One region of the Bradyrhizobium sp. LA2.1 genome, then DNA from elsewhere that is predicted to be linked to it. Evidence: riboswitches for the same ligand, from Rfam matches in the RefSeq annotation. Region 1 holds a riboswitch; each other region holds the start of a gene.
The links. A riboswitch is a leader RNA that binds a small molecule or an ion and turns the genes downstream of it on or off. The one in region 1 is predicted to bind cobalamin.
Positions count from the first base shown of each region.

Region 2: linked by a shared signal. The riboswitch ahead of ABIB95_RS34570 (TonB-dependent receptor domain-containing protein) and the one ahead of ABIB95_RS02155 (energy-coupling factor ABC transporter permease) in region 1 are both predicted to bind cobalamin.
Region 3: linked by a shared signal. The riboswitch ahead of ABIB95_RS34585 (ribonucleoside-diphosphate reductase subunit alpha) and the one ahead of ABIB95_RS02155 (energy-coupling factor ABC transporter permease) in region 1 are both predicted to bind cobalamin.
Region 4: linked by a shared signal. The riboswitch ahead of ABIB95_RS07190 (TonB-dependent receptor) and the one ahead of ABIB95_RS02155 (energy-coupling factor ABC transporter permease) in region 1 are both predicted to bind cobalamin.

Region 1 covers NZ_JBEPQI010000001.1:503,931-509,861, forward strand. Annotated here, with positions in the region: gene cobT (nicotinate-nucleotide--dimethylbenzimidazole phosphoribosyltransferase) at 1-846, opposite strand, end outside; gene cobF (precorrin-6A synthase (deacetylating)) at 857-1,606, opposite strand; gene ABIB95_RS02155 (energy-coupling factor ABC transporter permease) at 1,648-2,325, opposite strand; cobalamin riboswitch at 2,363-2,580, opposite strand; gene cobA (uroporphyrinogen-III C-methyltransferase) at 2,626-3,357, opposite strand; gene ABIB95_RS02165 (cobyrinic acid a,c-diamide synthase CobB) at 3,354-4,664, opposite strand; gene cobM (precorrin-4 C(11)-methyltransferase) at 4,664-5,446, opposite strand; gene ABIB95_RS02175 (cobalamin biosynthesis protein) at 5,443-5,811, opposite strand; gene cbiE (precorrin-6y C5,15-methyltransferase (decarboxylating) subunit CbiE) at 5,808-5,931, opposite strand, start outside.
Region 2 covers NZ_JBEPQI010000023.1:83,785-89,715, reverse strand. Annotated here, with positions in the region: gene ABIB95_RS34570 (TonB-dependent receptor domain-containing protein) at 1-1,988, opposite strand, end outside; cobalamin riboswitch at 2,103-2,316, opposite strand; gene ABIB95_RS34565 (hypothetical protein) at 2,392-2,613, opposite strand; gene ABIB95_RS34560 (hypothetical protein) at 2,742-2,999, opposite strand; gene ABIB95_RS34555 (hypothetical protein) at 3,102-3,314, opposite strand; gene ABIB95_RS34550 (hypothetical protein) at 3,467-3,643, opposite strand; gene ABIB95_RS34545 (adenylate/guanylate cyclase domain-containing protein) at 3,770-5,506, opposite strand; gene ABIB95_RS34540 (lytic transglycosylase domain-containing protein) at 5,833-5,931, shown strand, end outside.
Region 3 covers NZ_JBEPQI010000023.1:90,259-96,189, reverse strand. Annotated here, with positions in the region: gene ABIB95_RS34595 (GNAT family N-acetyltransferase) at 1-79, opposite strand, end outside; gene ABIB95_RS34590 (ribonucleotide-diphosphate reductase subunit beta) at 155-1,309, opposite strand; gene ABIB95_RS34585 (ribonucleoside-diphosphate reductase subunit alpha) at 1,320-4,223, opposite strand; cobalamin riboswitch at 4,346-4,563, opposite strand; gene ABIB95_RS34580 (hypothetical protein) at 4,677-5,255, opposite strand; gene ABIB95_RS34575 (DUF6925 family protein) at 5,317-5,931, opposite strand, start outside.
Region 4 covers NZ_JBEPQI010000003.1:365,004-370,934, forward strand. Annotated here, with positions in the region: gene ABIB95_RS07190 (TonB-dependent receptor) at 1-1,848, opposite strand, end outside; cobalamin riboswitch at 2,049-2,256, opposite strand; gene ABIB95_RS07195 (hypothetical protein) at 2,488-2,853, shown strand; gene ABIB95_RS07200 (FixH family protein) at 2,956-3,348, shown strand; gene ABIB95_RS07205 (efflux RND transporter periplasmic adaptor subunit) at 3,433-4,866, shown strand; gene ABIB95_RS07210 (efflux RND transporter permease subunit) at 4,863-5,931, shown strand, end outside.

The DNA of each region.
Region 1 (5,931 bases):
TGGCTGGCACGACGGGTTCAGCCGCACCGCCGCCAGCGCCGCCACCGATACGATGAAGCCGTCGATCAACACGGGAATGCGGGCTTGCGCAGCCGCAATGATGGCGCCGCAGATCGCCGCGATTTCGAGGCCGCCGACGGCGCACAGGATATTTTCCGGCGAAGCGCCCGCAACGCCGTGACGCGCGATCGCAGCGTCGATCACGCGCGCCTTGTGCGCACGGCCGGCCGCATCGACGCCGGTACCGCTGCCCGCGATCTCCTCGGCACTGATGCCGAGCAGGCTCGCCGCAATCGCCGCCGACGTCGTGGTATTGCCGATGCCCATCTCGCCGAAGATCAGGAGATCGGGCCTGCCGGCGTCTGCGCGCGCGACTGCGCGCTGACCGGCTTCGAAGGCGAATGCCAGCTCCGTGGGGCTGAGCGCTGCTTCCACGCTGAAGTCGCGCGTGCCCTGGCGCGGCTTGTCGGTGACGATTCCTGCCATCTCCTCCTGCGCCAGCGTGCCGGCGTCCACGACCTCAAGGTTTGAGCCAAGCTCACGCGCCAGCACCGAGATCGCGGCACCGCCCGAGGCAAAATTCGCCATCATCGCGATGGTCACTCCTTGCGGATAGGCCGACACGCCCTGCGCGACGATGCCGTGATCGCCGGCGAAGACGATGATCGGCACTCGCGCGGCGCGCGGCTGCTCGGTCGCCTGCAGGCCCGCAAGCTCGACCGCAAGCTGCTCCAGCCGGCCGAGCGCGCCGGCCGGTTTTGTGAGTTGCGCCTGACGCGCGAGCGCCGCCTCGCGATGGACAGCGGAGACATCGGGGCATTTCCGGGTGACCCAATCGGGGAGCATGCTGCCTCGCTTACGGCCTGCGCTTGAGAATGTAGCTGTCCATGATCCAGCCGTGCCGCTCGCGCGCATCCTGTCGCGCGGCGACGATGTGCGGGGCGATCTCGGCCAGAACGCCGGACATGACGATCTGATCGGGCATGCCGAGATAGGCGCCCCACCAGATGTGCAGCCCCGCTGGATCGAGCGACTGGAACGCCGTGCCGCCGTCGAGCATCACCACCACGGTATCGACGCCCTGCGGCCAGCCGCCTTCGCGCAAGCGGCGTCCCGTCGTGACCAGGAAAGGCTCGCCGATGTCGTTGAGCGGCAGCGCATGCGCCGCGCACAGCGCCTGGATCGAAGTGATGCCGGGCACGACCTCGATATCAGGCAAGGGATCGAGCCGCCGCGCAATGCGCAGGGAGGAATCATACAGTGATGGATCGCCCCAGATCAGCAGCGCGACCTTGCCATCATCACCGAGCTGGCTCGCGATCGTCCGCGACCAGGCCGCGGCCACGGCATCGTGCCAATCGTCGACGCCCTTGTGATAATCCGCTTCACCGGCATCGCGCACGGGAAGGTCGAACTCGGCAATGCGCGTCGTTTGATTGGTGAGCACATCCGCGCAGATCGTCCGCCTGAGATCTGCGAGATCGGACTTCGCCGTCCCCTTGCGCGGGATCAGGATGAGATCCGCCGCGTTGATGGCTTGAACGGCGGCGCGCGTGAGCTGCCCGGGATCGCCGCAACCGATGCCTATCAGGGAGAGCGTGAGCATCGCGCGTGCAGGGGCGGCCATGACGGCCGCCCCTTTGTCTCTTAAGCCGCGTTGTGCAGGCGCGGCGTGACGAGGCCGGGCGCGGTGACGCCGCGCAGCGACTTCGCCAGCGCCAGCACACCGAGGTCGGCCAGCGGCTCGATCACGATGACGAGCGCGTAGGAGGCCGCGAAGGTCGCGATGTTGACGAGGTTGGTCGCACCGAAGCCGGAGCCATAGAGCGCCCAGAACGCGACCCAGGCGATGACGCCGGCCTGATACGTGGTCGAAAGCGCCAGCGCCTGGCGATACCTGAGATCGACATAGGCGGTGTTGCGGGCAATGATCCGCGCGGCGATCGCCTGGATCCCGAACAGCGGCACCAGCAGCGTGGTGACGTTCATGCCGAATTGCGGCAGATCGGGCGGCTCGAAGAAGATGCCCTGGAAGAACAGTCCGAACGCAAGGCCGAAGGCCGCGGGCGCTGCCCCAAACAGCAGGAACAGGGTCGAGCCAAGGATGAAGTGCACCTCGGAGACGCCGACCGGGAAGTGCGGCAGGATCTCGAAGAAGACGAACACGAGGCCCGTGGCGGCGAGCGTCCGCGCAGCGAACGACGTGATGCCCTGCTCGCGCACGGTCTCGACCGCGAGCTTCAGCGCAACGCCGCCGACGGCGATGCCGGTTGCGTAACTCAACACGAGCTTGGCGCCCGATACGACTCCGGGTTCGATATGCATGGTTCAGTTCCTTCCTGCCGTCACACCCGACGGCCTTGGCCACAAAACATGCACGGCCGGTCTCCTGGCTCGCGGTTCACTGGGGTTCTCCGGCCTTCCCGAGCCTCGCGGCCCAGTGGCTGATCGGAGCCCCTCACCGCTTACAGTCGCGGGGGCGGCTGGGGTTTTGGGCGGCGCAACTGTCCGCCCACCCCCATTCCCGATTATGCTCCGGCGGTTTGCGCCGCCTCGAGCACCATGCATCTCCTGTGTGCCCCTTTCGCCAGCCGGGCGTCAAGGGGCGAAGGGCGGCCGGGACGGTCATGACGGATAATCCCCGGCCAGTGCGCCGAACAGGATCACGGCGGCCGTCGAGGCAGCGCCGCCCCGCGCAAGTTGCTCGGCCAGCTCGGCAATGGTGGTGCGGACCAGCCGCTCGTCGGGACGACCGAGGGATTCGGCGAACAGCGCCGGGGTATCCGGCGCGAGGCCGTGCTCGATCAATTTTGCGACAAGCGCCGGAAAGGTGCGCCGGCCCATATAGACCACGGTGGTCGCTTCGGGATCAGCCAGCGCCGCCCAGTTCAAATTCTGCGGCAGCTCGCCGGTGACATCGGCCCCGGTCACGAACTGCACCCGGCGCGAGGTGTGGCGCCGGGTCAGGGGAATGCCGGCTTGCGCAGCGGCGACACAGGCCGAGGTGATTCCGGGAATGATCTCGTAGCCGATGCCGGCTTCGCGCAGCGCCTCCAGCTCCTCCTCGAGCCGGCCAAAGATACCGGCATCGCCCGATTTCAGCCGCACGACACGGACGCCGGCCGCGGCGTAGTCGACCAAGAGGCGGTTGACGTGGTGCTGCTTGGTCGAGGGCCGCCCTGCCCGCTTCCCCACCGCGACGAGATTGGCGCCGGGCCGGGCCAGATCGAGGATCGCGCCGGAGGCGAGGTCGTCGTAGAGCACGACGTCGGCATCGCGCAGCCGCGCGGCGCCTTTGAGCGTGAGGAGCTCGGGGTCGCCGGGGCCGGCCGAAATGAAAGTGACAAAACCGCTCACCGGTCCTCCGCGATCAGATGGAAGAACGTGCCGGTGGCATGACCGCGGCGCGAACCGGTCTCGGCGATGACCGCGCCTGTTGCATCGTGCACGACCGCCAGCGGCGTATCCGGCTGCGCGATAATCGTCGAATAGTGGAACTCATGACCGCGCAGGCGCGCGCCGACCTGATGGCCCGGCATCGGCGCTGCGAGTGCAGCGAGACGATAGCCCAGATGCATGCGGCGCTTGGCAAAGCTCGTCTCCAGTCCGAGCAGGCCCGTCATCTCATGACGAATGCCATCGGCATCGGTCAGAGCGGTTCCCAGCACCATATAGCCTCCGCATTCGCCGTGCACCGGCCGCGTGTCAGCGAAGGCGCGCAAGCCGCTGCGAAAGCGGGCATTGGCCGCGATCTTCCCCGCGTGCAGCTCGGGATAGCCGCCGGGCAGCCAGCAGACATCGGCGCTCGCGTCAGGCGCTTCATCGGCAAGCGGCGAGAATGTCGAGATCTCGGCGCCGGCAGCGCGCCAGGCCTCCAGCATGTGCGGATAGATGAAGGAGAACGCGGCATCGCGGGCCAACGCAATGCGCTGCCCGGGCGGCGTCACGTTCATGCCGTTTACCGCCGGTTGCGGCGACCAGCTTGCTGCCGATCCCAGCACCGCATCGAGATCGACGTGTTCGGCAACAAAGCGCGCGGCTTCGTCGATCAGCTTGCCGATCTCGGCCTGCTCCTCGGCCTGTACCAGCCCGAGATGCCGTTTCGGCAGGCTGATCTCGGCATGGCGCGGCAGCGCGCCGAACACGGCGATGCCGGCATCGTTGAGTGCACGCCGCACGAGATCTTCATGCCGCGGGCTGGCGACGCGATTGAGCACCACGCCGGCAAGCTGCACACCCGCGCGATAGTCACGAAGGCCTGCGGCGATCGCCGCTGCCGTCTGTGCCTGCCCGGAGGGATCGATCACCAGCAGCACCGGCCAGCCCAGCATTTCCGCAATGTCGGCGGTGGCGCCGGTACCGGAGACGCCGCGCGCGGCGACGCCGTCGAACAGGCCCATCGAGCCCTCCGCGAGCACGACATCGGCATCAGTGCCGCGACCGACGAGATGAGCTATCGCCCCGCGATCCATTGCCCAGCTATCGACGTTGACGGAAGCGCGCCCCGTCGCGGCGGCATGGAAGGCGGGATCGATATAATCGGGCCCGCTCTTGAAGCACTGCACGTTCAATCCGCGATTGCGCCAGGCGCGCGCCAGCGCCAGCGTCAGCGTGGTCTTGCCGACGCCGGAGGCCGGCGCGGAGATGACGAGCCCTGCCGGCATCACGATGCCTCCGGAAAGCGCGGATCGGCGCCGACCGGCCGATAGCGCCGATCGTAATCGGCGGCATAGAGACGGCTCTCGTCAAAATCCGCAGCACCAAGCGTCTTGCCGACCAGGATCAGTGCCGTGCGCTCCATCTCGGTCCCGACGGCGGCATCGAGCGTCGCCAGCGTGGCGCGAACGATGCGCTGGTCCGGCCAGCTCGCGCGCCAGACGATGGCGACCGGGCAATCCGCGCCGTAATGCGGCGTCAGCTCGGCGACGACCTTGTCGAGCAGATGGATCGACAGATGGATCGCGAGCACCGCACCGGTGGCGGCGAACGCCGCGAGCTTTTCGCCCTCAGGCATTGCGCTGGCGCGGCCCGGCGTGCGCGTCAGCACCACCGTCTGGGCAAGACCGGGAAGCGTCAGCTCGACCTCCAGTGCAGCTGCCGCAGCCGAGAAGGACGGCACGCCCGGCGTGACCGTGTAGGGAATACCGAGCGCGCGCAGGCGGCGAAGCTGCTCGCCCATCGCCGACCAGATCGCGAGATCGCCGGAATGCAAGCGAGCAACATCCTTGCCGTCGGCATGCGCGGCAGCGATCTCCGCGATGATCTCGTCGAGCGACAGCGGCGCGGTGTTGACGATGCGGGCGCCGGGCGGGCAATGCGCCAGCACGCCCTCGGGCACCAGCGAGCCCGCATAGAGGCAGACCGGACAGGCCGCAATGAGGTCGCGTCCGCGCAACGTCAGCAAATCCGGAGCGCCCGGTCCTGCACCGATGAAGTGCACCGTCATGCGCCGTCTCCTTCCGCGATCGCGGCGGTCGCGGTGCGATCCCGCGAGACCGCCCGCGGCGCAATCAATCGCGCGCGAGGGCCAGCCGCAACGAGCGCCGCGGCTTCAGCGACCGAACCCGTGCCGAACTTTTCCGCGACGAGCTCCGATTGCGTCGGCGTCTCGATGCCGGCCAGCATGTCCGCCGGAACCGGCTTGATCGGCACGCCGCATTCACGCGCGAGTTGCTTCAGCGGCTCCGCGTCGGCCTTGTCGCTGACAGTCGCGACCGCCGCAAGGCCTTCGGAACCACCGGCTGCCATAAGCGCCTCGCGCAGCGAAGCCAGCGTGACATCCTTTTTGAATCCGAGTCCGGCGACTTTCATCGAACCGCACTCCATTGCACCACGGGCCGCGACGCTTCCCAGGACCGGTAGCGGCCGAGCGGCGCGGCATGGGCAATCTCGACCCGCATCAATTCGCCACCGTGGCGCTGGTGCAGCTCG
Region 2 (5,931 bases), on a different contig from region 1:
GTGACCAGATATTCGGCTGCGACGTTGACGACAGTGTAGGCCGGAGCCAGCAGACGCAGAATGCTGAAGTCGCGGTTGCCATCGACGAAACTCCCGACGTGCAACACTGTTGCGGACAATGTGAGCGGGTCGATCGGATTCCAGATGACATTTGCGCTCCACTTCTCCTTCGGACGCCTCAGCAGCTCCAGTCCCGCCGTTGCATCCACTGCGCGGGTAAAAGTGTAGTCGGCACGAACGCGAAGCCGGTCGGTGATCGCAGCCGCGACGAAGCTCTCCGTGCCCTCCGTGATCGCCTTGCCGATATTGGTGTTGGTGCTCGTGAACGTCACGGGATCGAACGTGCTCTGGATCAGGTCGGTAATGTTGTTACGGAAGTAGGTCGACCCGAAGCGGACACGATCGCCAAACAAGGGTTGCTCGAAGCCGGCGTCGTATCCGACGCTTTCCTCGGGCCTGAGGTTGGGATTTGCAAAGAAGAAGAACGCGGGAAAGCTGACGTAAAGCTGGTTGAGCGTTGGCGCCTTGAACCCCGTGCCGTAGCTTCCCTTGAACTTCGTATCCGTGACCGGCACGATCATGGCAGACGCCAGACGAAAGGTCGGATGTTCCCCAAACCGCTCGTTATCGTCCTGCCGGACGTTGGCCGTGAAGAAGACGCGATCCCGGAACTGGGACTGCAGCTCCATATATCCGGCCTTGTTGACGTTTTGCGCCGAGACCGTCGCCGTTTGCAGTGTTTCGGTCTCATGCTCCGCACCAATGATGACATTGTTGTTGGGCGCGAGCTGGGTCGTGGTGTGCCAATCATACTTGACGCGGTCGCCGGTCGTGATCGTGGCCATCGCGTCGCCGGGCGAGATGTTGTAGTTCCAGTGATTGGTGTAGTTGACGCCGAAATAGCTTTTCATCCGGTCGTCGAGAGCGGACCAGACCGCCTCCCCGCGCGTGAAGAGCTGGTGCACCGTCTGCGTGCTTTGCGCGGCCGCGGGAAAGCTCGCGGATGTGACGGGATCGAAGGTGTCTCCGGTAAAGCGCAGGGTGGCGTCGGTGTACCGCGCCACGCTATTGAGCGTCAGGTTTTCGCTCAATTCGACGCCAAGCTTCGTCGAGTAGGTCATGTTGTCGTAATAATTGCCGATCGCCTTCTGCCCCGGCGGCAGCAATTCGACCGGCGTCACCGGCACGTCGTTCGCGTGGAAATGCGCGACGTTGAAGGCATAGTTGAAGTGGTCCTGTGAACCGCTCAGACCTGCAGTTTGATTGAACGTTCCGAACGAGCCTCCCTCGACCGAGCCGGTGGCGCGGGCGGGACCGTCGCCCTTCTTCGTCACGATGGAGATCACGCCCCCCAGCGCGTCTGCGCCGTAGAGACCGCCCTGCGGACCGCGCAGGACTTCGATCTGCTGAATGTCGGAGGTGAGCAACTGGCCGAAATCAAACGAACGGTTCGGGTTGCCGGGATCGCTGACATCGATGCCGTCGATCAGGACCTTGGTGTGGTTGGAATTCGTTCCGCGCATGAAGATCGACGTCTGTCCGCCGGGGCCGCCGGTCTGCACGAGATTGAGGCCGGGAACCGCGCTCAGTGCATCGGATGCGGTCCGGCGCTGATCGCGCTCCAAGTCTCTGGCGGTCAGAACCGTCACCGAGCTCGCAACCAGATTGGTCGGAGTGACAATACCCGTCGGACTGACGACGACCGTCGGAAACAGGTTGGCCGCGGATACCCCGGCAACCGGAGACGACGCCGGCACCAGCTCGGGCTTCGGCAGCCGAGCGACGCGCCGCTGCTCGGGCTGGTCGGGCCCAGGCCGCGCGACTTGCGGCTTGGCCGGACGCTCGGTCGGCGCGACCTCGACCGGCGGCAGCAGATCGGGCGATGCCGACTGCTGCGCCTGGGCAATGGACAGATCGAGCGAATATAGGGAAACGAACGCGACAACGCCGGCGCGGAAGCGCCTGGCGGCAAAGACATTACGGGACACTCTTGTAACCTCGGTATGACGTCAGTGGCACGTCACAGCGAACGAGGTTTCACGGCGGAGCGTTCGATTGCTCCGGTGAAGCTAATGTCTGTACTCCCCGACCGACATCTTCGCGTGTGACCACGGCTGACGGCAGGTCTCCTGGCTCGCGGGTCGTTACCTTACGTCGCCTTCCCAGGACCGAGATTCCCAGTGGCATATGACGAAAGATTCACCGCTTACAGTTGCGGGGGCAGCCGTGGCGTTGAGAATATCCCGGTATCGGGAAAACCTCGCACCACGTTCCCTTTTGATCTCCGTGAGGAGAACCGTCACCGGCCAATCTACGGGGCGGGCAAGCGAAGAGTCAATCGGCCGGTTGCATCACGGTCAGAGCGCCGCACCGGAGATTGAGCCGGCGCAATCAGGCCGGCTCCTGCTCCGAACGCGTCCTGATCACCGCCCGCTCGCCGGCATCGACGAGCTGGCCGATGCCGGTGCGGCCTGTGAGCGCGCAGCGGATGATGTTCTCGGCAACGGACCTGCGAAAGCAATGGTCCTCGCCGACCGGGCGATTGCGGCAGACCCGATCCAGCGCCAGCTTCATGTTGATCCGGGTGCGGGTGTCGAAATGCTCGCTGATCATTCGCAGGGCCTCGATGCGTTGATGTCGGAGCGGAAACGCGTCGGCGTAGGCCGGGTTCCAAAAACGGACCGCGCAAGGCGTTGCGCAGAGCCGACTACGCCCGATCTCTTGGTCCTGTGACGGGCGGGCTACGCCCGACCTCTTGGCCGCTGGGCCTGAGCCCAGGCCGCGGTGACGTCGCGCAGCGGAGCGTCGATGCGCCGGATCGGGGTCAGCTCACCGGAGGCCGAGATGATGGCGGTCTCCTCGCTGCGACAGCGCGGGCATACGAAGCGGACCTCGTGCGGCGACGAAGACCAGCTCGAACGTTTGACGTTGGCCGCCATCGGCCATGCATCGCAATGCGAGCACGACACCAGGAACCGACCGAGATCGAGCATACCCATTCCATAGGACTCCGCGTCCTGCCTGCCCCTTCAATGACTAACCCATGTGGATCGTTCCGGTGCCCGAGCACCCTCAGCGCTAGCTCCAGCCAGCGCCGCCGCTCAGTGGGCACCCTTGAGGGTGCATGACGTGGTGCAGGTGACGGTGTTGCCGTGGTCGCACGCCTTGCAGGCGGCAACGCACTGGTTCATGTCGCGGGGATTGTAGGAGCTGTAGTTCCGCATCGCACAGACCGGGGTCGAGCCGGTGATGTCCTGCTCCTGGTTGCAGGCGGCCATCATGAGCGCGAAGATGAGGACTGCGAGAAGGCGCATGGGATTGCCCTGGTGAGGAGCGGCAAAGCGACGTCAGCGAGATGCGCTGCACCGCAACGGACCTCGGCATTCCCAATGCGAGCAATCATGATCGCGACGCTCGCATCCTCAAAGGATGCGCGCCAAACATTAAGAACGGATTGCAGGCGGCGTCAGGCCGCGGCCTTGGTCGCGATCGCCTTCCGCATATCCACCGCCAGCTGACGATACTGCTCCGAGAGTCTCAGATAGAACTCGCGCTTGGTGCTGTCGGTGGCGAGCTTGGCAATCAGCTCGCATTCGGCGGTGAGCGTCTCGAACCGTTCCAGCCTGTCATGAAGTTCTGTCATCGGCGTGTCCCCATCAAACGCCACAAGGGACGTCAAACCTAAGCCTGAGAAATAGGTCACGGCGAACATCGTTATCGAGTAGAAACGTTTTTTCCAGCAAGGACGGTGCAAGCCCAGCAAGAACGGCTATTTCTGCTCCAGCCGCCAGGCACCATCCCAAGCTGCGTCCGGCGGATTGGCCTCGAACTGCGCGATGCGGCCGAGCAGCGTGCGCGAGGGACCGTCGCCGGGCACGGCTTCGAGCGCTGCATTGAACGCGGCGCGAGCATCGTCAAAACGCTGCGCGCGGTAGGCGGCGAGGCCTTCGGCGTAGCGCGCGCGCAGACTCTCCTGCGGGACGCTGAGCCCGTGCGCCTTGCTCATCACCTCGAAAATGGCCTGCGATGCGCTTTGGCCGGCCACCGCGAGACGATCGATCTCGCGCAGCTCGAGGTTCGATCCGATCGCGTCCGCCGTCGCCTGCGCGATCAGGATCCGCGTGCCGTAGATCTTGTTGACCAGTTCGAGCCGCGAAGCGAGGTTCACGGCATCGCCCATCACGGTGAAGCTCATCATCAGCTCGGAGCCGATGCTGCCGGTCAGGACCTCGCCGGTGGCAATCCCGATGCGCAGATCGCAAGGGCCTGGCATGGCGCGGATGCCGAGCAGGTCAGGCAATTGCTTCTGCAACGCCGGCACCTCATCGGCCATGTCGATGGCGGCGTAGCAGGCGAACAGCGCCGGCTCGTCCTCCTCAATGAAGGGAGGGCCCCAATAGGCCATGATGGCATCGCCGATATATTTATCGATGACGCCGCGATGGCTCCGGATCGGCGCGGACATCACCGTGAAATAGTGGTTCATGACCTTGACGAGGCCGCGCGGGGTCATGCCCTCGCTCATCGAGGTGAAGCCGCTCATGTCGGAGAACATGATGGTCATCACCCGGCGCTGGCCGTCGATGGCGACCTCCGGGCGGTCGATCAGCCCCTGCGCTACCTTGGGATCGATATAGCGGCCAAAGGTCTCACGGATCCGCTCGTTGTGCCGCAGCTGCTCGATCATGCGATTGAAGGCGGCGGCGAGTTCGCCGATCTCGTCCTGGGTCGAGACCGTGATGGTCTTGTCGAAGCGGCCCGCCTCGACCTCGCGGGTGCCGGCGAGCAACAGCCGCACCGGTCGCGTGATGCCACTGGAGACGAGGAGCGCGAAAGCAAATCCGACCACCGCCGCGAGGATGGTGACGATGCCCGAAATGATCATCGCCTGGTGCTGGCGACCGATCACTGTCGCCGTACTGGCGAAGACCTGCTTCAGCATGTCGGCGCGGATCGCGTCGATCTTCTGGTTGAACTGGTCGCGTATGGTGTCGAGATGCTCCAGGGTCCCGCGCGCCTCCGTCATCTGCTTGCCTTCGACCTGCTTGAGGAGTTTTGCGTGGTCCTCATTCATGTCGTGACGCAGCTCGGTGAGAGCGGTTTCGATGCGGGTCTCGATCCGCGCCAGCCCGGCATTGTCGGAAGGCGTCCTCTTGTCGTCGATGATCGCGTTGATGTGCGTGCGCGCGGCCTCGGCTTCCTCGTCGATCTTCCGATCGGCCTCCTCGAATTCGCGCAGGCGCGCCGCGTAGGCCTCCTCCTCCGAGGGGGCCTGCATCTTCATCATGACCATCCGCCGCAGCGCCACCGAGCGCTCCAGCGAGCGGATGTTGGCGCGCGCCAGATGGCCATAGGCCGGAATGTAGCGATCGGTCAGCTCGTCGAGCAGGACACCGACCTGGCTCGACATCACCATCGAAAGAATCGCGGTGACCAGCATCAGGACGATCAATCCGAGGGCGATCCCGACGATCTTGCGCCTGATCGACTGGTTGAAAAGTGGCATGAGCGGTGGGGGTAAGAGCTGAAAGGACCGGTTGGGAACTCAATACACCGGTTTTGGCGGCGGGAACACGCGCAATCTGGCCCTCGCGACGCCCCTGACCGCGCGCAACCGTCGCGCGAGCCCCATTCGTTAACAAAGGTTGAAGGCATTACCCTTTCCGCCATTTCGGAAGTTCCCGAGTTCCCATCGGTATTTTGCCGCATTGTTGAAGGAGCGTGAGGACTGCGAAACGATGTCGTGGCATCGTTTTGGGTGTCGTCTTTGATTCTCAAGCCGCATGTCGTCGCGGACCTTGGTTTGTAGTGGTTTCGCAGGGGGACCATCGAATGAACCAGTGCCTACGCTCGCTCGCGTGTGTCATTGCCGTGGCCGCTTTGGCCTTGATCCCAACGGAGCTGGCAGCGAAGAGCAGTCACAAATCGTCT
Region 3 (5,931 bases), on a different contig from region 1:
CGCTGCGCAGCTCCTCGAGATGATGTGCCAACAAGTCGGCGACATAGGGCGCCGTCGGATCGTCTCGTCGGATCTCCACCTCATCCCCCTGCTGTCGCACGCGTGCCACCGTTTAAGCACAGGTGACACGCCCGCGGCATAACCATGATCGGTGCTATTCCCAAGTCAGCGCACCACCATTCTGGTATTCGATGACGCGGGTCTCGAAGAAGTTCTTCTCCTTCTTCAGATCCATTGCCTCGGACATCCACGGGAACGGGTTCTCGACCTCGGCGAACACCGGAGCGAGCCCGATCTGCGCACAGCGGCGGTTGGCGATGAAGTGCATGTACTGCTCGCACAGCGCCGCGTTGAGCCCAAGAAAGCCGCGCGGCATCGTATCGCGTCCGTAGGCGGCTTCCAGCTCGGCCGCATCACGGATCATGCCGCGAACCTCGTCCTGGAATGCCGCCGTCCACAGATGCGGGTTCTCGATCTTGATCTGGTTGATCACGTCGATGCCGAAGTTGAGATGGATACTCTCGTCGCGCAGGATGTATTGATACTGCTCGGCGATGCCGACCATCTTGTTGCGGCGGCCGAGCGACAGGATCTGCGCAAAGCCGGTGTAGAACCACATCCCCTCGAACACGACATAGAAGGCGACGAGATCGCGCAGGAAGGCGCGGTCGCTATCCGGCGTCCCCGTCTGGAACGACGGATCGTCCAGGTGCTGCGTGTGCTTGAGCGCCCAGGCCGCCTTGTCCGTGATCGACGGCACCTCGCGGTACATGTTGAACAGCTCGCCCTCGTCGAGGCCGAGGCTTTCGACGATATACTGGAAGGTGTGGGTGTGCACCGCCTCCTCGAAGGCCTGCCGAAGGAGGTACTGCCGGCACTCCGGATTGGTGAGGTGACGGTAGATCGCCAACACGATGTTGTTGGCGACGAGCGATTCAGAGGCTGCGAAGAAGCCGAGATTGCGCTTGATCGCGCGCCGCTCGTCCTCCGTTAGCCCGTCCCGCGACTTCCATAGCGCGATGTCGGCCTGCATCGAGACTTCGGTCGGCATCCAGTGATTGTTGCAGCCTGAAAGATACTTCTCCCAGGCCCATTTGTACTTCAGCGGAAGCAGCTGGTTGACGTCGGCGCGGCAGTTGATCATCTGCTTCTCGTCGACCGAGACGCGGCCGCCGGCGCGATCGATCGCACCTAAGCCGGTCGGGTCGGCCGGCTCGAGCTTGAGCTGGGTCTGCGGACGCAGTGCGGTGGCGAGACTTGAGACGGCCGGAGCGGCCGCTGTGGTTTCGGTATCGGACCAGTCAAGCATCGTCATCTCCTCACTGGCACGCTTCGCATTCGGGATCGTCGATCCGGCAGGCCTTGATGCCGTCGAGGTCCGGCACCGCAGAGGTCGGTATCATGATCGGCGCGTGCGACACCGCCACAGACGCGGACACCGCATTGAGCTTTCCGTCGGTGCCCTTCAACGTCGATTTCTCGACATGCGTGGCGCTGTGCGAGCGCAAATAGTAGGTCGTCTTCAAGCCGCGCCGCCAGGCCAGCCGGTAGAGCGCATCGAGCTTCTTGCCGGAGGGATTGGCGATGTAGAGGTTGAGCGACTGCGACTGGTCGATCCATTTCTGCCGGCGCGCGGCCGCCTCGATCAGCCAGGCGCTGTCGATCTCGAAGGCGGTGGCGTAGAGCGCCTTCAGATCGTCAGGAACGCGGTCGATCTGGCCGACGCTGCCGTCGAAATATTTGAGGTCGGAGACCATGACCTCGTCCCAAAGCCCCCTCGCCTTGAGGTCGCGGACCAGGAACTCGTTCACGACCGTGAAGTCGCCGGACATGTTCGATTTCACGAACAGGTTCTGATAGTTCGGCTCGATCGACTGCGAGACGCCACAGATGTTGGAGATCGTCGCCGTCGGCGCGATCGCCATGACGTTCGAGTTGCGCATGCCGCTGGACGTGACCTTCTTGCGGAGGCGATCCCAGTCGAGCGTCGCGGAGCGATCGACGTCGAGACCACCGCGCGCGTCGGCGAGAAGCTGGATGGAGTCGAGCGGCAAGACGCCCTTCGACCACAGCGAGCCCTCGAAGCTCGGATAACGTCCGCGCTCCGCGGCGAGATCGGACGACGCTTCGATCGCGTGGAACGAGATTGCCTCCATGCTGGTGTCGGCAAACGCCACGGCCGCGTCGGACGCGGTCGGAATGCGCTGGACCTGAAGCGCTTCCTGAAAGCCCATCAGGCCGAGCCCGACGGGACGATGACGCATGTTGGAGCGCCGCGCTTCCGGGATCGTGTAGAAATTGATGTCGATGACGTTGTCGAGCATCCGTACTGCTGTCGTCACCGTCCGCTTCAGCTTGGCATGGTCGAGTCCATTGGGACCGACATGGTTGAGCATGTTGACGGAGCCGAGATTGCAGACCGCGACCTCGTCGGCGGAGGTGTTCAGCGTGATCTCGGTGCAGAGGTTCGACGAGTGGATCACGCCAACGTGCCGCTGCGGCGAACGCAGATTGCAGGGGTCCTTGAAGGTGATCCAGGGATGACCGGTCTCGAACAGCATGGTCAGCATGCGACGCCAGAGGTCGCTCGCGCGCACGGTCTTGAAGACGCGCATGCCGCCGGCTTTCGCCCTGGCCTCATAGGCCTCGTAAGCCGTCTTGAACGCCTCGCCATAGAGATCGTGCAAATCGGGCGTCTCGTCAGGCGAGAACAGCGTCCATTCGCCATCGGCATCGACGCGCTGCATGAACAGGTCCGGCACCCAATTGGCGGTGTTCATGTCGTGGGTGCGGCGGCGGTCGTCGCCGGTGTTCTTGCGCAGGTCGAGGAATTCCTCGATGTCGACGTGCCAGGTCTCCAGATAGGCGCAGACCGCGCCCTTGCGCTTGCCGCCCTGGTTGACGGCAATCGCGGTGTCGTTGGCAACCTTCAGGAATGGAATAATGCCCTGGCTCTCGCCGTTGGTGCCCTTGATGTGGGCGCCGAGGCCGCGCACCGGCGTCCAGTCGTTGCCGAGGCCGCCGGAATATTTTGCCAGCAGTGCGTTGTGCTTGATCGACTTGAAGATGCCGTCGAGGTCGTCCGAGACGGTTGTGAGAAAACAGGACGACAATTGCGGACGCAGCGTACCCGAATTGAACAGTGTCGGCGTCGAGGCCATGAAGTCAAACGACGACAGGAGGTCATAGAATTCGATCGCCTTAGCCTCGCGATCGATTTCGCGCACCGCCAAGCCCATCGCGACACGCATGAAGAAGGCCTGCGGCAATTCGATCCGCTTGCCGCGGACGTGCAGGAAGTAGCGGTCGTACAGCGTCTGGAGGCCAAGGAACTGGAAGTTTAGGTCGCGCTCGGGCTTGAGTGCAGCCGCGATCCGGCCGAGGTCGAAGCGGGCCAGCTCAGGATCGAGCAGTTCGGCATCAATGCCGGTCTTCAGATAGGCCGGGAAATATTCAGCATAGCGCACAGCCATATCGGCCTGCGAGGCGGAGGTCGGCACGGCATGGACATAGGACAGCACCTCGCCGCGCAGCTTGTCCAGCAGCAGGCGCGCGCTGACATAGGCGTAGTTCGGCTCCTGCTCGACCAGCGTGCGCGCGGCCATGATCGAGGCCAGTGCCAGTTCGTCCTGGCTGATGCCGTCGTAGAGATTGCGGGTGGTCTCGGTGAGCACGGGTGCCGCAGAGACGCCGTCGAGACCGGCGCAGGCTTCGCCGATAATCAGCGCGAGCCGCTTGGTGTCGAGACCAACGCGCGAACCGTCGGCGAGCGTGACATGAAGTGCCGGCGCGACAGCGGGCGTCACTTCCGCGGCCGCCTCCTCGGCGCGCTGGCGCGACCGCTCCTCGCGGTACAGCACATAGGCGCGCGCGACCTTGTGGTGCTCGCTCCGCATCAAGGCGAGCTCGACCTGGTCCTGCACGTCCTCGATATGGAAGGTGCGTCCCTCGCCTGCCCGCCGCATCAGCGCAGTGACGACTTCGGCCGTCAGCTGCTCCACGCTCTCATGGACGCGGCGCGAGGCGACCGCGCTGGTGCCTTCGACCGCGAGGAAGGCCTTGGTCATGGCGACCGCGATCTTGGCGGAATCGAACGGCGAGACTTTTCCATTGCGGCGGATGATCTGCATGGCCGGCTCGCTCGAAGCAGGCGCAAGCGATAGTGGACGCAAATGAACGATGGGTGCGGAAGCGGTGTCCGCGTCGTGCAGGTTCAGTGACATCAATGGGCCCCGTGATGCGCGCGTTGTGTTTGAACGGGGCTGTAAGGAAGGACGCTGCAGAAACGCCGGCAGCAGAGTTGCCGGGCGGTGCATGCAAGCGACCGCCGGACACCCCGCCCGTGGACGTTCAGATCGTCGCGGCAGGTCTCCTGGCTCGCAGGTCGTCGCCCACTTCCCGTCTTCCCGGTGCGAAAGGCACCAGTGACGATTGTTCGGAAGCAGCTCGCTGCTGACAGTTGCGGGGGCAGCGCCGGAATTCCGCGCTCTCGCGCGGTTCACCGGCTTCCCTCTTAGCCACTAAATCTTGCGATCCAGCGGAACCGTGACGCCCACATGTGGTGACATATGCAGCCGGGTGTCAACGATTCGTTGCGGGTCATGAACCCTGTTCCCTGTGGAATGCGGGAATTCCCGCCGGGCTCGCGCAACCCTTGGGATGACGCACATCCAGCATTACGCGTTCCGCATCGCGCGCCCGAACGGATCGACCAGGCGGACGATCTCGCAGGCGGCGACGAGGCCGGCGAGCCAGACGGCGCTGGTCAGCCCGATGCGCGTCACGATGGCCGCAGTGAACGCGCCCTCGCCGCCAAGGAACGGCGTCGCGGCAAGCAGCGCGAGCTCATAGGCGGCGTAGGCGGCGACGAGCGCGATGGCCAGCATCAGCGGCGTGCGGCCCTGCGGCAGCAGGCGGAGAACGGTCGATGCCGCTGCCGTCGACAGCAACGCGGCAGCACCGATGACAAAGCCCCAGGCGATGGTGCTGCCATCGATGGGATAGTGCAGCACGCCGAAGCCGATGGTCTGGTTCACGAGCCAGGCGCCGGTGACGACGAGCAGCGCCGGACGCATCGGCAGCATCGCGGCGGCGACGACGGCGAACGCCGCAAACGGCGTCGCGCAGGCAAGCGCGAAGCTCGCGAGCGCGCATGACACCGTCAGCAGCACAAAGCAGAACATCGGCGCGAGGCGCGAGGTGACCGGATGAAGGCGGAAACGGTCGGCGTGGGGCGGCAGGATGGTGACAGTCATGGAACGATCTCCTTGTGGGATTTGTAGCACAATTTTGCTGGAACGCGGCATCACGTCTGACTCAGTGAAGAGCCTCCATGGGATCTTCAGTCTCGGCTGGATCGCGCCGGTCGTAGGCGGCAAGCCAGGCGGCGAGTGCCGCCGTGTGCGGCTCCATGGCAGCCAATTGACGCAAGGCCACGCGAACGGTGGCGCGCGCCGTGCGATCGGGCGGAAGCGTCATCATCTCAGGTCCCCGCCCCTTCGCGACCGCCTCGACCACGGCCCTCTTGCACGCCGTCAGCTCCGGCAGCCCATAGAGTTCGAGCAGCGCCTGGAAGGCTGCGTGACGATCCGGCCGAAAAGCGCGCTTGCGGCCGAGCTGATCGCGGAGCGGATGGGCCGGATAGAGATGCGCGCAGGGGATCCACCCCTCAGGCAGCGGCTCGTTGGCGGCATGGGTGCGGCGATGCGCGAGCAGCTTTGGCAGAACGTGGGTGTGCGGGCCGTCAGGGCTTCGCCCACCCGGCGGCGGGATCCGCTGGAATACCTCGGCGCGCCCGATGCGGCTGATGAAGACGCGGTGCGGATTGGCGGTCAGAATGATCCGCATGGCATCGCTTTCGGGCGCGAACACGGATTGGCCCGTGCGGCTCCTGAGTGCGGCGACGGCATCGGCATCGCTGACGCGGATGCA
Region 4 (5,931 bases), on a different contig from region 1:
GTTGAAGAGGATGCCGCTTTCGGGGACGTAGACGTTCTTGCGCTCGATGTCGAAGGCCGAGAACGTGGCCTCCGCGCGCTTGTCGGCCGACAGCACTTTCACGCCGGTCTCGTAGGTCCGCGACGTCGTGAGCAGCAGCGGCGTCGTGGGCCTGAGGATGAAGATGTTCGCCACCGTCGGGTCGGCTGCCGTCGCGTACTGGCTGTAAAGCATCACGCCGGGCGCGATGTCCCAGGTGTAACCGATGCGTCCGGTGACCGGATTGAACGTCTTCGAGAAAGGATAGTTGGCTTTCAGGAGGCCATTCTCGTCGAAGCGGGTCCGCGACAGCTCGATATTCTCAAAACGGATGCCGCCGATCAGCGCAAAGGTCGAGGTCAGCTTGAGCCGGTCCTCGAACGACAGCGAGGCGGTGTCGAGATGGGTGTAGATCTTCTCGTCGCTGCGCGGGCCGTAGAGGCCGCGGTCCGGATTGAGGAGGTCGACGTAGTCATTGAAGAACAGCGTGTCCTGCGAGACGTTGAACTGGTTGCTGCTCGCCGCCACGGTGGCGACGAAGCGATTGTCCATTCCGCCGAGATTGGAATTGACGGTGAGGTCGGTGATGTTGCCGTAGAGCCGCTGCGCGTGATCGAGCGCCAGGCGCTCGCGGTAGATGCTCTGCGCGCCTGCGAAATTGCCTACGGTCTGGTCGAACGACGAGATCTCGTTGTTGAACCAGTGCCGGTGGGCGTCATAGCCATAGACCTGGCTCTTCAGCGAGATGTTGTTGGTGATGTCCCATTGAAAGCCGCTGCGCAGCCAGAGCTCGTTGGCGCCGCTGTGATTGTCGAGCACGTTGTAGTTCGTGGTCAGCGTGCGCGCGTCGATGGTGACCGGGACCGGCGTGCCGCCGCCGAGGTAATAGTTGCTCCAAAGGCCGGAGACGACGCCGTACGTCGGCACGATGCCCGGCGCGTTCGCCGGCACCAGCGGCGTCCCCCAGTAGAAGCGGTCGTTGTCCTGCCTGTATTCGGTCGCGCCCCAGATCTTCAGGTTCTCGTTGACGCGATAGTTCAGCTGGCCCGAGACGTTGCTGAGCTTCGAATAGGTGTCGTCGATAAAGCCCTTGTTGTTGAAATGGCTGATGTCGAAGCGGTAGTCGAGGCCGTTGATCAGCGTGCTGCCGCCCGAGCCGTATCCGGCGCGATAGCCGTTGAAGGAATCGTAGGAGGTGAAGGCGTCGTTGACGATTGGTCCGGTGTGCGGCGCCTTGTTCACGTAGTTGATGGCGCCGCCGGTCGCACCGAGGCCCGCCACCAGCGAGTCCGGTCCCTTGATGATCTCGACCTGCTGGAGGCCAGCCACGTCCATGGGACGGCCGGTCATGGTCGACGGCCCGATCGGGATGCCGTTGTAGAGCGTGGAGATCTGGTCGCCGGAAAAGCCACGCATCGAGAAGATGGCGGGCGCGCCGGGCGCATCGCCGCCGGTGACGCCGACTGCAGCCTTGGCGACGTCGGTCGTGGTCCGGATGCCCAGGTTCTGCATCGTCTGCTGACTGATGACCTCGACGGTCGCCGGCATCTCGCGCGCCGTGATGCCGAGCCGGGAGCCGACGTCGGTGACGGCTGCCGTGTTGAGCGGCGTCTGCACCGGGCCGCTCGGAGCTTGCGTGGCCGGAACGGCGACAGCAGGGGCGCCACGATTGCGTCCCGCGGCGCGCCGGGCGGCGCGCTGCTTCTGAGTGCCGGGGCTGACGGCAGGAGCCTGTCGCGGCGCAGGCGGCGACACGATCACCGGGCCGACCTCCCGGGAGCGGTTGTCCTGCGCCGCGCTTTGCGCGAGCGCCGCGGACGACAAGGACACCGACGAGAGCAGAGTAATCAGGAAAGCACGCGATAACGCTGGCCTTGCGCCAGCACGGAAATGAAGATTTTGCACGACAACGCTCTGCGGCGACGCAAACAAACCGTCACCGCGGTTGCCTTAGTCATCCACCTTCGCCCCAGGCGGCGGATGCACCGGCTACTTGTCCGACATCAGGGCACCCCGCCCAATGCGTTCGCGCGTGACCATGGCTGGTAGCAGGTTTCCTGGCTCGCGGGTCATCGCCTTCGACCACCTTCCCAGAGGCCCAAGCGGGGCTCCAGTGGTTTGTTTGGTCGTCGACTATCCGCCTACAGTTGCGGGGGCAGCCGCGGAATTGCCCACTGAGGTGGACGCACCGCATTCCCTTGAAGAGTCCTTGCGGACACTACCGATCACGAAACTGGCATCAGGGGATGAGCGCGTCAACATCCGCGCGGGCTGCTGGACGGGCCGGTCGGTCGATGGTGGCCTTGTGTTGCTGTTTTGCACGATAGTCCGAAGGGGTGCGTCGAAACGTCCAACCCGGCCTCCGGACGAGCCTGGGTAACGAACGCTTGACCACGATCAATGACTGCCTTTGGTGTCCGAATATGCTACTGAGGCCGAGTTCCGGCCCGACAAGGTAAGTCGATATTGATGCAGTTCGTCCGTACCATCGTGGCAGTCGCCATCGCCATATCCCTGGCGATGCTGCCGGTTGGCGCGTCCGCGGCGAACCTCGCAATGTCGTCGGATGGCATGCAGACGGCCATGCACATGAACGGCGACGCCGACATGTCGATGGACGATTGTTGTCCCGACATGAAGGGAACGGGCTCCCATAGCGGCGGCTACAAGTGCGGTATGGGCTTCTGCTGCGTTGGTGGGATCATCGCGCTCGGTGATGTCAGGCCCGTGGCGTTCGAACGTCTCGCGGTCGTGGCCAGCACGATGGCTATCCCCCCGGATCAGGTCGTTTCCTTCCGCGGCGGCAGTCCTCCTTTCCGACCTCCTCGAATCTGATCTCGCAAAGCCCGAGACGCGAGCGGCAGGCCTGCTCGCGACGACGACTGACGTGCGCGCTTCAAGCGCCACGGCGAAAGATCAATTCATGAGGACAGGACAATGCTTTCCAAGATCAGCACCGCGGCTCTCGCCGCCACCCTTTCGCTTGCCGCTTCCGCCGCGATGGCGGGCGCGGGCGACTACGCCTTCGAGCCCGTCACTCCGCAGATGAAGAAGGGCGAAGACGTCACGCTCGCCGTTCGCCTGACGAACAAGCAGACCGGCAAGCCGATACCGGACGCGGTCATCTTCAAGACCCGCCTCGACATGGCCCCGGACGGGATGGCCGAGATGGAATCGGCGGTCGCGCCGCTGCCGTCCAGGGAGCCGGGTGTGTACGCCTTCAAGACGGACCTGCCGATGGCTGGCCGCTACCAGATGACGCTGTCTGTGAAGGTGCAGGGCGAACCGGAGACGGTCACCGGCAAGGTGATGGTCACGGCGGTCAAGTGAGCGTTCGGGCGCTGCCCGGCAGCGCCCGACATTCCCCTTTTTCCTTCACACGGACGCGCGCTCCCGGGCGCGCGGATACACGACATGAAAACGCTGCGTCTCCTGACGGCCCTTGCGCTGGGCGGCGGCCTGGTCCTGGCCGGCTACTACTGGCATTCGAACGGTGCGGGCTGGCTCGCTGAGGCCGACATATCATCGGCTGCGGCTGCCGCGGAGCGAACGCCGCTCTACTACCGCGATCCAAGTGGTGCGCCGCTCTGGTCTGCTGGTCCGAAGAACGACGACCGCGGGCGGGACTATCTGCCGGTCTACGACGACGATGGAGCGGCCGTCGCGCCGGCGCCACCGAAGGCGCAGGCGGCTTCGCCGCGAAAAATCCTCTACTACCGCAATCCCATGGGGCTGCCCGATACGTCGACCGTCCCAAAGAAGGATCCGATGGGGATGGACTATGTCGCCGTTTACGAAGGCGACGACACCGACGACGGCACGGTGAAGCTGTCGCCCGGCAAGATCCAACGCGCGGGCGTGAAGTCCGAGCCCGTCGCGCAGCGCTCGATCCGGGTCTCGGTGAAGGCGCCCGGCACGATCCAGCTCGATGAACGCCGCGTGTCGGTGATCGCGATGCGCGCCGAAAGCTTCGTGCAGAAGGTCGCCGACGTGACGACCGGCACGCGCGTGAAGGCCGGCCAGCCGCTGATGGAAATCTACAGTTCGGCGGTGGCGTCCGCGGCGGCGGAATATCTCGCGACGATCACCTCCAAGACGGTCGGCGGTGTCGAGATGTACGGCCGCGGCTCGCGACAGCGGCTGGTCAATCTCGACGTTCCCGAGTCCGTCATTGCGGAGATGGACAAGACGCACACCGCGCCCGTCGCCATACGCTGGTCTGCGCCGCGCGACGGGGTCGTGCTCGAGCGCAACGCGATCGAAGGCATGCGGGCCAATCCCGGCGACGTCCTGTTCCGGATCGCGGACACCTCGGTCGTCTGGGCGCTGGTCGACGTGGCCGAGCGCGATCTCGGCAACATCGCGGTGGGCCAGTCGGTCGCGGTGCGCGCGCGCAGTTTCCCCGGCCGAACCTTCACCGGGACAATCGCCGTCGTCTATCCGCAGGTGAACCGCGACACGCGAACCGTTCGCATCAGGATCGAGCTTGCCAATCCGGACGCGGTGCTGCTGCCCGACATGTACGTCGATGCCGACATCGACACGGCCGATGCCGCGCCCGTCCTGACGATACAGGACAGCGCGGTGCTCGACACCGGCAGCCGGCAGGCCGTCCTCGTCGACAAGGGGGAAGGGCGCTTCGAACCGCGGGAAGTCAAGCTCGGCCGTCGCGGCGGCGGTTATGTCGAGGTGCGCCAGGGTCTCGCGGACGGCGAGGCGGTGGTGACCTCCGCAAACTTCCTGATCGATGCGGAAAGCAACCTGAAGGCGGCGCTGAAGGGGTTTGGCGAGGCGGCATCCCATGCCACCGACGCCGGCCCTGGCAATGCAACGGGAGATCACAAATGATCGCCCGCATCATCGCCTGGTCGGCGCGCAATCTGGTGCTCGTGCTGTTCGGGACCGGCTTCGCGGCCGCCGTCGGCCTCTACGCCCTGGTTCACCTTCCGCTGGATGCGATTCCGGATCTCTCGGACACGCAGGTCATCGTCTACACCGAGTATCCCGGCCAGGCGCCGCAAGTGATCGAGGATCAGGTCACCTATCCGCTGACGACGGCGATGCTCACCGTGCCGAAATCGAAGGTCGTCCGCGGCTTCTCGTTCTTCGGCGTCTCCTTCGTCTACGTGATCTTCGAGGACGGCACCGACATCTATTGGGCGCGGTCGCGCGTCATGGAATTCCTGAACGGCGCGGCGTCCAGGCTTCCCGCCGGCGTCACCCCGACCATCGGACCCGACGCGACCGGCGTCGGCTGGGTCTACCAATACGCCGTGGTATCGAAGGAATTGAACCTGGCGGACACGCGCACGATCCAGGACTGGAATCTGAAGTTCGCGCTGGCCAAGGCCGAAGGCGTCGCCGAGGTCGCCAGCGTCGGCGGCTTCGTCAAGCAGTACAACGTGGTCCTCGACCCGCAGCGGATGCGCGACCGCGGCATCAGCATGCAAAAAATACGTGAGGCGATCCGCGCCAGCAACGCCGACGTCGGCGGCCGCACCGTCGAGCTCTCCGAGTTCGAATACGTCATCCGCGGCAAGGGCTACATCAAGAGCATCAACGATCTCGGCAACATCGTGCTGAAGACGAGCAACGGCACCCCGGTGCTGCTGCGGGACGTCGCCAGCGTCGAGCTCGGGCCGGACGAGCGGCGCGGCATCGCCGAATTGAACGGCGAAGGCGAGGTCGCAAGCGGCATCGTGCTGCAGCGGTTCGGCGTCAACGCCCTCGACGTCATCGAAAACGTCAAGAAGCGCTTCAGGGAGATCGCGAGCAGCCTCCCGAAATCGGTCGAGATCGTACCGGTCTACGACCGCTCGAACCTGATCTATGCGGCCATCGATACCCTCAAGCATACCCTGTTCGAGGAGAGCATCGTCGTCGGGCTCGTCTGCATCGTGTTCCTGCTGCATG